DNA from 2 places in the Klebsiella sp. NPDC088457 genome. Region 1 is predicted to be linked to the other one. Evidence: predicted binding sites of a transcription regulator. Region 1 holds the regulator's gene; the other holds the start of a gene.
The links. Region 1 encodes CRP, which controls carbon source genes, mostly activating them, when cyclic AMP is high. Its sites were predicted from a motif close to ATGTGANNNNNNTCACAT; they were not measured.
Positions count from the first base shown of each region.

Region 2: aaeR (HTH-type transcriptional activator AaeR) is a predicted target of CRP. The motif match lies at 2,939-2,956, and genes of this name have one in related genera.

Region 1 covers NZ_JBJDNH010000019.1:40,825-46,098, forward strand. The annotation lists gene ACI2JR_RS13885 (hydrolase) at 1-806, shown strand, start outside; gene ACI2JR_RS13890 (YheU family protein) at 803-1,021, shown strand; gene ACI2JR_RS13895 (phosphoribulokinase) at 1,058-1,927, shown strand; gene ACI2JR_RS13900 (OsmC family protein) at 2,029-2,433, opposite strand; gene crp (cAMP-activated global transcriptional regulator CRP) at 2,739-3,371, shown strand; gene ACI2JR_RS13910 (YccS/YhfK family putative transporter) at 3,424-5,274, shown strand, end outside.
Region 2 covers NZ_JBJDNH010000028.1:49,171-54,444, reverse strand. The annotation lists gene yhdP (AsmA2 domain-containing protein YhdP) at 1-266, shown strand, start outside; gene tldD (metalloprotease TldD) at 478-1,923, shown strand; gene aaeR (HTH-type transcriptional activator AaeR) at 1,992-2,921, opposite strand; gene aaeX (p-hydroxybenzoic acid efflux pump operon protein AaeX) at 3,053-3,256, shown strand; gene aaeA (p-hydroxybenzoic acid efflux pump subunit AaeA) at 3,264-4,196, shown strand; gene aaeB (p-hydroxybenzoic acid efflux pump subunit AaeB) at 4,202-5,274, shown strand, end outside.

The DNA.
Region 1 (5,274 bases):
AACCGCGGCTGGTCGTGTTTCATGGTCTGGAAGGCAGCTTGCATAGCCCGTATGCCCACGGCCTTATTCATGCGGCGATGCAGCGCGGCTGGCTCGGCGTGGTCATGCATTTTCGCGGCTGTAGCGGCGAACCTAACCGTAACAACCGCATCTATCATTCAGGCGAAACCGAGGATGGCACCTGGTTCCTGCACTGGCTGCGCCGCGAGTTCGGCGTCGTCCCTACCGCCGCGGTCGGTTATTCGCTGGGGGGGAATATGCTGGGCTGCCTGCTGGCCAAAGAAGGGGATAACGTTCCGCTCGATGCGGCGGTGATCGTATCGGCCCCCTTCATGCTGGAAGCCTGCAGCTACCATATGGATAAGGGCTTCTCCCGGGTCTATCAGCGCTACCTGCTTAACCTGCTAAAGGCCAACGCCGCGCGTAAGCTAAAGGCGTATCCTGGCTCACTGCCGGTTGATTTACGTCAGCTTAAAGGCATGCGCCGTATCCGTGAGTTTGACGATATGATTACCGCCAAAATTCACGGTTTTGCGGATGCGCTGGACTACTACCGCCAGTGCAGTGCGATGCCGCGCTTAAGCGATATCACCAGGCCGACGCTGATCATTCACGCCAAGGACGATCCTTTTATGGATCACCACTCCATCCCGCCGCAGGAACGGCTGCCGGCTAATGTGGAATATCAGCTGACGGAGCAAGGCGGCCACGTCGGGTTTGTCGGCGGCACGCTACGCAAGCCGGAAATGTGGCTGGAAAAACGGATTCCGGACTGGTTAACCCGTTGGTTAGGAGCACAAAAATGATTATTCCCTGGCACGATCTGGATCCCGAAACGCTGGATAACCTGATCGAAAGCTTTGTGTTGCGCGAAGGCACCGATTATGGTGAACATGAACGCTCGCTGGCGGATAAAGTCGCCGGCGTCAAACAACAATTGAGAAGCGGAGAAGCCGTGCTGGTGTGGTCAGAACTGCACGAGACGGTCAACATCATGCCCCGCAAGCAGTTTCACGGCTAAGGCGGCGCCACACCATCGTTTAATCTGGGAGTTGTTATGTCTGCCAAACATCCGGTGATTGCCGTCACAGGCTCCAGCGGCGCGGGAACCACGACCACCAGCCTCGCCTTTCGTAAAATCTTCGCGCAGCTGAACCTGCGCGCCGCCGAAGTAGAAGGCGATAGCTTTCATCGCTATACCCGCCCGGAAATGGACATGGCGATCCGCAAAGCGCGCGATCAGGGAAAGCACATCAGCTATTTCGGTCCGGAAGCGAACGACTTCAGCCTGCTCGAAAATACCTTTCTCGAATACGGGCGCAACGGCACCGGCCAGTCGCGGAAATATCTGCATACCTATGATGAAGCGGTGCCGTGGAATCAGGTGCCAGGTACGTTTACGCCATGGCAGCCGCTACCGGAACCTACCGATGTCCTGTTTTATGAGGGCCTGCACGGTGGCGTGGTAACGCCGCAGCACAACGTGGCACAGCATGTCGACCTGCTGGTCGGCGTAGTGCCGATCGTCAATCTGGAGTGGATTCAGAAGCTGATCCGCGATACCAGCGAACGCGGCCATTCCCGTGAAGCGGTGATGGACTCCGTGGTGCGTTCGATGGAAGACTATATCAACTTCATCACCCCGCAGTTCTCGCGTACCCATATCAACTTCCAGCGCGTCCCCACCGTCGATACTTCCAACCCGTTTGCGGCGAAAGGCATCCCGTCGCTGGATGAAAGCTTTGTGGTGATTCATTTCCGCAATCTGCAGGATATCGATTTCCCGTGGCTGTTAGCGATGCTGCAGGGGTCGTTTATCTCGCATATCAATACGCTGGTGGTGCCGGGCGGAAAGATGGGGCTGGCAATGGAGCTCATCATGGCGCCGCTGGTCGAACGGCTGATGGAAGGGAAGAAAATCAGTTAACCACGTTAAAAGACCCCGGGCGCCTGGCGCTAAGCGGGGTTTTCGTTCTTCACTCACGGCTCCCGGATAAGGCGTTTGCGCCGCTCTCCGGGAAAGGCTGCTTAGCCTTCCACCACTTCATAGGTGTGGGTGATATTCACCGTTTTTTGCAGCATCAGCGCCACCGAGCAGTATTTCTCCGCCGACAGGTCCACCGCACGAGCGACGGCCGCCTCTTTCAGCTCATTTCCGGTGACGATAAAATGCATGTTGATATGGGTAAACAGGCGCGGCGCCTCTTCCCGGCGTTCAGACGTCAGCTTCACTTCACAGTTGCTCACATTGTGACGCCCTTTCTGCAAAATCGACACGACATCGATCGCGCTGCATCCGCCCGCCGCCATCAGCACCATCTCCATCGGGCTTGGCGCTTTATCCCCGGAGTTGCCGTCCATCAGAACCTGGTGGCCTGACGCGGACTCTCCGATGAAGGTTAACCCTTCAACCCATTTCACACGAGCTTGCATAAAATTTAACTCCAAGGTTGCAATTTTCCTGACAGATTACGCGCACATAACAATTCTCGCAACGGAAGGCGACCTGCGTCATGCTGAAGCGAGACACCAGGAGACATGCGGCGAAAGCTATGCTAAAACAGTCGGGATGCTACAGTATTACATTGATGTACTGCATGTATGCAGAGGAGTTCACATTACAGGCTGAAGAAAACTCACCAGCCGTTTCCCAGGCATAGGGAAACAATACGATTGCATGCCCGGATGCCGTGTAGTGTCGGCACCCGGAGATAGCTTATAACAGAGGATAACCGCGCATGGTGCTTGGCAAACCGCAAACAGACCCTACCCTCGAATGGTTCTTGTCTCATTGCCATATTCATAAGTACCCATCTAAAAGCACGCTGATCCACCAGGGTGAAAAAGCAGAAACGTTGTACTACATCGTCAAAGGCTCTGTGGCTGTGCTCATCAAGGATGAAGAGGGTAAAGAGATGATCCTCTCTTACCTCAACCAGGGCGATTTCATCGGTGAATTAGGCTTGTTTGAAGAAGGCCAGGAGCGTAGCGCCTGGGTACGTGCGAAAACCGCATGTGAAGTGGCCGAAATCTCCTACAAAAAATTCCGTCAGCTGATCCAGGTAAACCCGGATATTCTGATGCGTCTGTCATCGCAGATGGCTCGTCGTCTGCAGGTAACCTCAGAAAAAGTGGGTAACCTCGCCTTCCTCGACGTTACCGGCCGTATCGCTCAGACGCTGCTGAACCTGGCGAAACAACCGGACGCCATGACCCACCCGGACGGGATGCAAATTAAAATTACCCGTCAGGAAATCGGTCAGATCGTGGGCTGTTCCCGTGAAACCGTTGGCCGTATTCTGAAGATGCTGGAAGATCAGAATCTGATCTCTGCGCACGGTAAAACCATCGTCGTTTACGGTACCCGTTAAGTCGATAAAACGGCGTGTTGTACCCACAATACGCCGTTTTTGTTTCCCCTCGATGTGGCGCAGGCTGATTTACCACCCGGAAGTCAACTATGCACTGCGGCAAACGCTGGTGCTGTGCTTGCCTGTCGCAATCGGACTCCTGCTCGGTCATTTACAACAGGGTCTGCTGTTCTCGCTGGTGCCTGCCTGTTGCAACGTCGCCGGTCTGGACACGCCGCATAAGCGCTTTTTTAAACGCCTGATCGTCGGCGGCTCCCTGTTTGCCGGCTGTAGTCTGGTCGTCCAGCTGCTGCTGCAGCAGGATATCCCGTTACCGTTAATTCTCAGCGGCCTGGCGCTACTCCTTGGCGTCACGGCAGAAATCAGCTCCCTGCACGCCAGACTCTTGCCCGCCTCGCTGATTGCCGCGATCTTCACTCTGAGCCTTGCCGGGAATATGCCTGTCTGGGAGCCGCTGCTGATCTATGCTCTCGGCACGTTGTGGTACGGCCTGTTTAACTGGTTTTGGTTCTGGCTTTGGCGCGAACAGCCGCTACGTGAATCGCTAAGCCTGCTCTATCGCGAGCTGGCCAACTACTGCGAAGCCAAATACAGCCTGTTGACTCAGCATATCGATCCGGCCACCTCGCTGCCGCCGCTGCTCATCCGCCAGCAGAAGGTCGTGGACCTGATCACCCAGTGCTATCAGCAGATGCATATGCTGGCGGCAAATCAACACAATGACCACAAACGCCTGCTGCGGGCGTTTCAGGTGGCGCTGGATCTTCAGGAACATATCTCCGTCAGCCTGCATCAGCCCGAAGAAGTACAAAAGCTGGTGGAACGCAGCCATGCGGAAGCGGTGATTCGCTGGAATGCGCAAACCGTTGCCGCCCGCCTGCGGGTGCTGGCGGATGACATCCTTTATCATCGTTATCCGCAGCGCTTTAATATGGACAAGCAAATCGGCGCGCTGGAGAAAATCGCCTCGCAGCATCCCGATAACCCGGTCGGGCAGTTCTGCGCCTGGCACTTTAGCCGTATCGCCCAGGTGCTAAGAACCCAGCGCCCGCTGTATGCCCGTAATCTGATGGCCGATAAAGAACGCCGTCTGCCGTTACTGCCGGCGCTGAGGAACTACCTCTCGTTGAAATCGCCGGCGCTGCGCAACGCCGCGCGCATCTGCGTCATGCTCACCGCCGCCAGCCTGATGGGCAGCGCCCTGAACCTGCCCAAACCCTACTGGATCCTGATGACGGTGCTTTTCGTCACCCAAAACGGCTACGGCGCGACGCGGGTGCGTATTGTTCATCGGGCGGCGGGTACCCTCGCCGGGCTGGCGATTGCCGGCCTGACGCTGCACTTTCACGTTCCGGAAGGCTATACGCTGACCGCGATGCTGATCGTCACGCTGCTGAGCTATCTGATTATTCGTAAGCATTATGGCTGGGCGATGGTGGGCTTTACCGTCACCGCGGTGTATACCCTGCAGCTGCTGACGCTAAACGGTGAACAGTTTATTGTCGCCAGACTTATCGATACCCTCATCGGCTGTCTTATCGCCTTTGGCGGAATGGTGTGGCTGTGGCCGCAGTGGCAAAGCGGGCTGTTGCGTAAAAATGCCCATGACGCGCTGGAGGCCGATCAGGATGCCATCAGGCTTATCCTGAGCGACGACCACCAGGCACCGGCGCTGGCCTATCAGCGCATGCGCGTCAATCAGGCGCATAACTCGCTGTATAATTCGTTGAACCAGGCGATGCAGGAACCGGGTTTTAACGCGCAATACCTCGACGACATGAAACTGTGGGTCACCCACAGTCAGTTTATTGTCGAGCATATCAACGCGATGACTACCCTCGCCCGCGAGCACAACATGCTGACCCCGGAGCTGGCCCGGCGTTATCTGGAATCCTGTGAGATT
Region 2 (5,274 bases), on a different contig from region 1:
ATATTGCGATTAAGGGAGCGGTCGATCTCGTGCGCCGCCAGCTGGACCTGCAGGCCGTCGTCGCGCCGGAAATTTCGGCGACCGTCGGCGTAGCGACGGCCTTTGCGATTAACCCTATTGTCGGCGCCGCCGTTTTTGCGGCCAGTAAGGTGCTGGGGCCGCTGTGGAACAAAGTGTCTATCCTGCGCTATCGCATCACCGGTCCTATCGATCAGCCGCAAATCAATGAAGTGCTGCGCCAGGCGCGTAGCGACAAAAAGCAATGATTTGACGATTGCGGGGAATTATCGCACTCTCAATAGATAGCGTTCTATACCCGTGGTCTTTCAAGCCGCAGATGCGTTGGCTACGCGTGTTCACCTGGTGACATAGTTTTCTATGCTGCTGGGGTTCTCTCGCTTGCCGCCTTTGTGCAACTTGAACTATTTAGGGTATCTCTTTCCGCCTGATACGCGGCAACAAACGAGTAGCATAACGATGAGTCTGAACCTGGTAAGTGAACAATTACTGTCGGCAAATGGCCTGAACCATCAGGACCTTTTTGCCATTCTTGGCCAGTTGGCCGAGCGCCGTCTTGATTACGGCGATCTCTATTTTCAGTCGAGCTATCACGAATCCTGGGTTCTGGAAGACAGCATCATTAAAGATGGTTCGTACAATATTGACCAGGGTGTTGGCGTCCGCGCGGTGAGCGGAGAGAAAACCGGTTTCGCCTATGCGGACCAAATTAGCCTGCTGGCGCTGGAACAGAGCGCGCAGGCGGCGCGTACCATCGTGCGCGACAGCGGTGATGGCAAAGTCCGTACCCTGGGGGCGGTGGAATACGGCTCTCTGTATACCAGTATCGACCCGCTGCAGAGCATGAGCCGCGAAGAGAAGCTGGATATTCTGCGTCGCGTCGATAAAGCGGCCCGCGCCGCCGACAACCGCGTGCAGGAAGTGTCTGCCAGCCTGAGCGGCGTCTATGAACTGATCCTGGTCGCGGCGACCGATGGCACGCTGGCGGCGGACGTTCGCCCGCTGGTCCGCCTGTCCGTCAGCGTGCTGGTGGAAGACAATGGCAAGCGTGAGCGCGGCTCCAGCGGCGGCGGCGGTCGTTTTGGCTATGACTACTTCCTGGCTTCCGAGGAAGGAGAAGTCCGTGCTGATGCCTGGGCGAAAGAAGCGGTGCGGATGGCGCTGGTGAATCTGACCGCCGTCGCGGCGCCGGCCGGGATGCTGCCGGTGGTTCTTGGCGCGGGCTGGCCTGGCGTTTTGCTGCATGAAGCGGTCGGGCACGGCCTGGAAGGTGACTTTAACCGTCGCGGCACGTCGGTGTTCAGCGGTCATATGGGGGAGCTGGTGGCCTCAGAGCTGTGCACCGTGGTGGATGATGGCACCATTGCCCATCGCCGCGGCTCGCTGGCGGTGGATGACGAAGGGACGCCGGGGCAATATAACGTATTGATCGAAAACGGCATCCTGAAAGGCTATATGCAGGACAAACTTAATGCCCGCTTGATGGGCGTCGCCCCGACCGGCAACGGCCGCCGCGAGTCTTACGCCCATCTGCCGATGCCGCGGATGACCAATACCTATATGCTGGCAGGTAAATCCACGCCGCAGGAGATTATCGAATCGGTTGATTACGGTATTTATGCCCCCAACTTCGGCGGTGGTCAGGTTGATATCACCTCCGGTAAGTTTGTGTTCTCGACCTCCGAAGCTTACCTGATCGAAAAAGGCAAAGTGACGAAGGCCGTCAAAGGCGCGACCCTGATCGGTTCCGGGATTGAAGCGATGCAGCAGATTTCGATGGTAGGTAACGACCTGAAGCTGGATAGCGGCGTCGGCGTGTGTGGTAAAGAGGGCCAGAGCGTACCGGTCGGCGTTGGCCAGCCGACGCTGAAAGTGGATAATCTCACCGTCGGCGGCACCGCCTGATCGTCCTGAATGCGCTTCCGCAGCCTGCGGAGGCGCACCTGTTTTTCACCCGCTCCCTGGCTTCGTCGTTAGCGGGCGATCCCGCGGCCGTGCATTCCCTGGTAAATCTTCGCCACTTCGACAAAATACTCCGTCAGCGAGTTAATACAGACCTGTACCTTCAACGGTAGCTTGTCCTTTTCGGTATACAGCGCGTACACCGGACGCGGATCGGACTGGTAGCTTGGCAGCAAGATCTCCAGCTCACCGCGGTTGATCTCTTCGATCGCCCACATCAGCGGAACGTAAGCAACCCCGACCCCTGCGGTCAGCCAGCGTACCAGCGTCATGGGATCGTTGGTGACAAAGCGGCCCTGGGGGATCAGTTTGGTTGAAATCCCTTCCGGGGCGATAATTTCAAACTCATTGTCGGGGCGTACGCTGTACTCCAGCCACGAATGGCTGGCGAGATCCGCGGGCTTTTCCGGGCACCCCGCCTGCTGCAAATAGCTCTTCGCCGCACACAGCACCATCGGCATCGAGCCGAGACGGCGTGAAAAGAGGCTGGAGTCCTGCAATGCGCCGACGCGGATCACCACGTCCAGGCCATCGGCAATGAGATCCGGCGCCGGAATACCGGTGACCAGATTGACCGAGAGCCCGGGGTATTCTTTCAGCATGCTGGCGGTAATGTGGGCGAGGACATTTTGCGCCATAGTTGAAGAGCAGCCGACGCGCAGCGTGCCGATGGGCGTATTGTTAAACGCGTACAGCTGCTCATGGACGTCCTGGGCTTCGAACAGCATCCGGCGGCAGCCCTGGTAATAAATCTTACCGGCTTCCGTTAAGCCAAGGCTGCGGGTGCTGCGGTTGAGCAGCTTCACCTGGAGTTCATCTTCCAGTTTGGAGATGGTCTGACTGATCGAAGAAACGCTCATCTGGAGCTGGTGGGCCGTAGCGGTAAATGAACCCAGTTCAACCACTTTGGCAAAAACGGACATGCGTTTTAGTCGTTCCATTGTTCACTCTGACTTAAAAGTGATTTAGATCACATAATATAGATCATGCTGCAATTGTTACGTTACTATATTGTTAGCTAAATAATAAACGTTTTACGCTTACCACCTGTACGCTTCTTATCAAGGTCATCATGAGTCTGTTTCCTGTCATCGTGATTTTCGGCTTGTCGTTTCCGCCGATCTTCTTTGAGTTGCTCATTTCACTGGCTATTTTCTGGCTGGTGCATCGCCTGCTGGTTCCTACCGGCATCTATGATTTTGTCTGGCACCCTGCACTTTTTAATACCGCGTTATATTGCTGCCTTTTTTATCTGATATCGCGTTTGTTCGTTTGAGGTTGATGTGAAAACACTAACAAGAAATATCTTCCGTACCGCAATCACTGTGATACTGGTTATCCTGGCATTTGTCGCGATTTTTCGCGCATGGGTGTATTACACCGCGTCGCCCTGGACGCGTGACGCACGCTTTAGCGCCGATATCGTGGCGATCGCGCCGGATGTGTCAGGGCTGATTACGCAGGTCGACGTCAAGGATAACCAGCTGGTTAAGAAAGACCAGGTTTTGTTCGTGATTGATCAGCCGCGTTATCAGAAAGCCCTCGAAGAGGCTCAGGCCGACGTGGCTTACTACCAGACCCTGGCGCAGGAAAAGCGTACCGAGGCCGGGCGTCGTAACCGGCTTGGCATACAGGCGATGTCCCGTGAGGAGATAGACCAGGCCAACAACGTATTACAAACGGTGGAGCATCAGCTGGCAAAAGCGGTGGCAACCCGCGATCTGGCGAAACTCGATCTTGAACGTACGGTTATCCGCGCGCCGGCCGATGGCTGGGTGACCAACCTCAACGTTTACAGCGGCGAATTTATTACCCGCGGTTCGACGGCGGTGGCGCTGGTGAAACAGAACACCTTCTACGTGATTGCCTACCTCGAAGAGACTAAGCTGGAAGGCGTGCGCCAGGGCTACCGTGCGGAAATCACCCCGCTGGGAAGCAGCCGCACGATTAAAGGTACGGTCGACAGCATTGCCGCCGGGGTGACCAACGCCAGCAGCAGCAGCGATGCCAAAGGGATGGCCTCCGTGGACTCTAACCTCGAATGGGTGCGTCTGGCGCAGCGCGTTCCGGTGCGTATTCGTCTCGATCAGCAGCAGGGCAACCTGTGGCCATCGGGCACGACGGCGACGGTGGTCATTACCGGTAAAGAGGATCGTGATACCCGCCAGGCGAACTTTTTCCAGAAACTGGCGATGCGCCTGCGTGAGTTTGGTTAATCGCCATGGGGATCTTCACCATTGCTCCCCGGCACCTCCGCTTCGCCATTAAATTAGCGTGTGCGGTGGTGCTGGCGTTATTCGTCGGCTTCCACTTTCAACTGGAAACCCCGCGCTGGGCGGTGCTGACGGCGGCTATCGTTGCCGCCGGTCCGGCATTCGCCGCCGGGGGAGAACCCTATTCTGGCGCCATCCGCTATCGCGGGATGCTACGTATCGTCGGAACCTTTATCGGCTGTATTGCTGCGCTGACGATTATCATTCTGATGATTCGCGCGCCGCTGTTGATGATGCTGGTATGCTGTCTGTGGGCGGGGTTTTGCACCTGGATCTCCTCGCTGGTGCGCGTCGAAAACTCCTACGCCTGGGGCCTGGCGGGCTACACTGCGCTGATCATTGTCATTACCATCAACAGCGAGCCGATGCTGGCGCCGCAGTTTGCCGTTGAGCGCTGCAGCGAGATTGTGGTGGGGATCGTCAGCGCCATTGTGGCGGACCTGCTTTTTTCCCCGCGTTCGATTAAAAAAGAGATCGATCTCGAGCTGGATAACCTGTTGATTGATCAATATCGCTTGATGCAACTGTGCATTGCGCACGGCGACAGCGAGGTGGTCGACAAAGCATGGGGAGCGCTGGTACGCCGGACTAGCGCCCTGGAAGGCATGCGCGGCAACCTGATTATGGAGTCGTCGCGGTGGGCAAAGGTTAACCGCCGCCTGAAGGCCATTAACACCCTCTCCCTGACGCTGATTACTCAGGCCTGTGAAACCTATTTAATCCAGAATTCACGCCCGGAAATTGTGACCGATGATTATCGCGAGCTGTTTGCCGAACCGGTTGAGAGCGTGCAGGACGTCCACCGGCAGCTGAAGAGGGTGCGCCGCTTTCTGACCTGGAAAGGGGAGCACAACACGCCGGTGACGATCTACAGCTGGGTAGGTGCGGCGACGCGCTATCTGCTGTTGAAACGCGGTGTGGTTGGCAATACCAAAATCAGCCGGATTGAAGATGACGTTCTGCAGGATGAAGTGGTGATCAAAGCGGGGTCCGCCGAACGTCATCATGCGATGGTCAACTT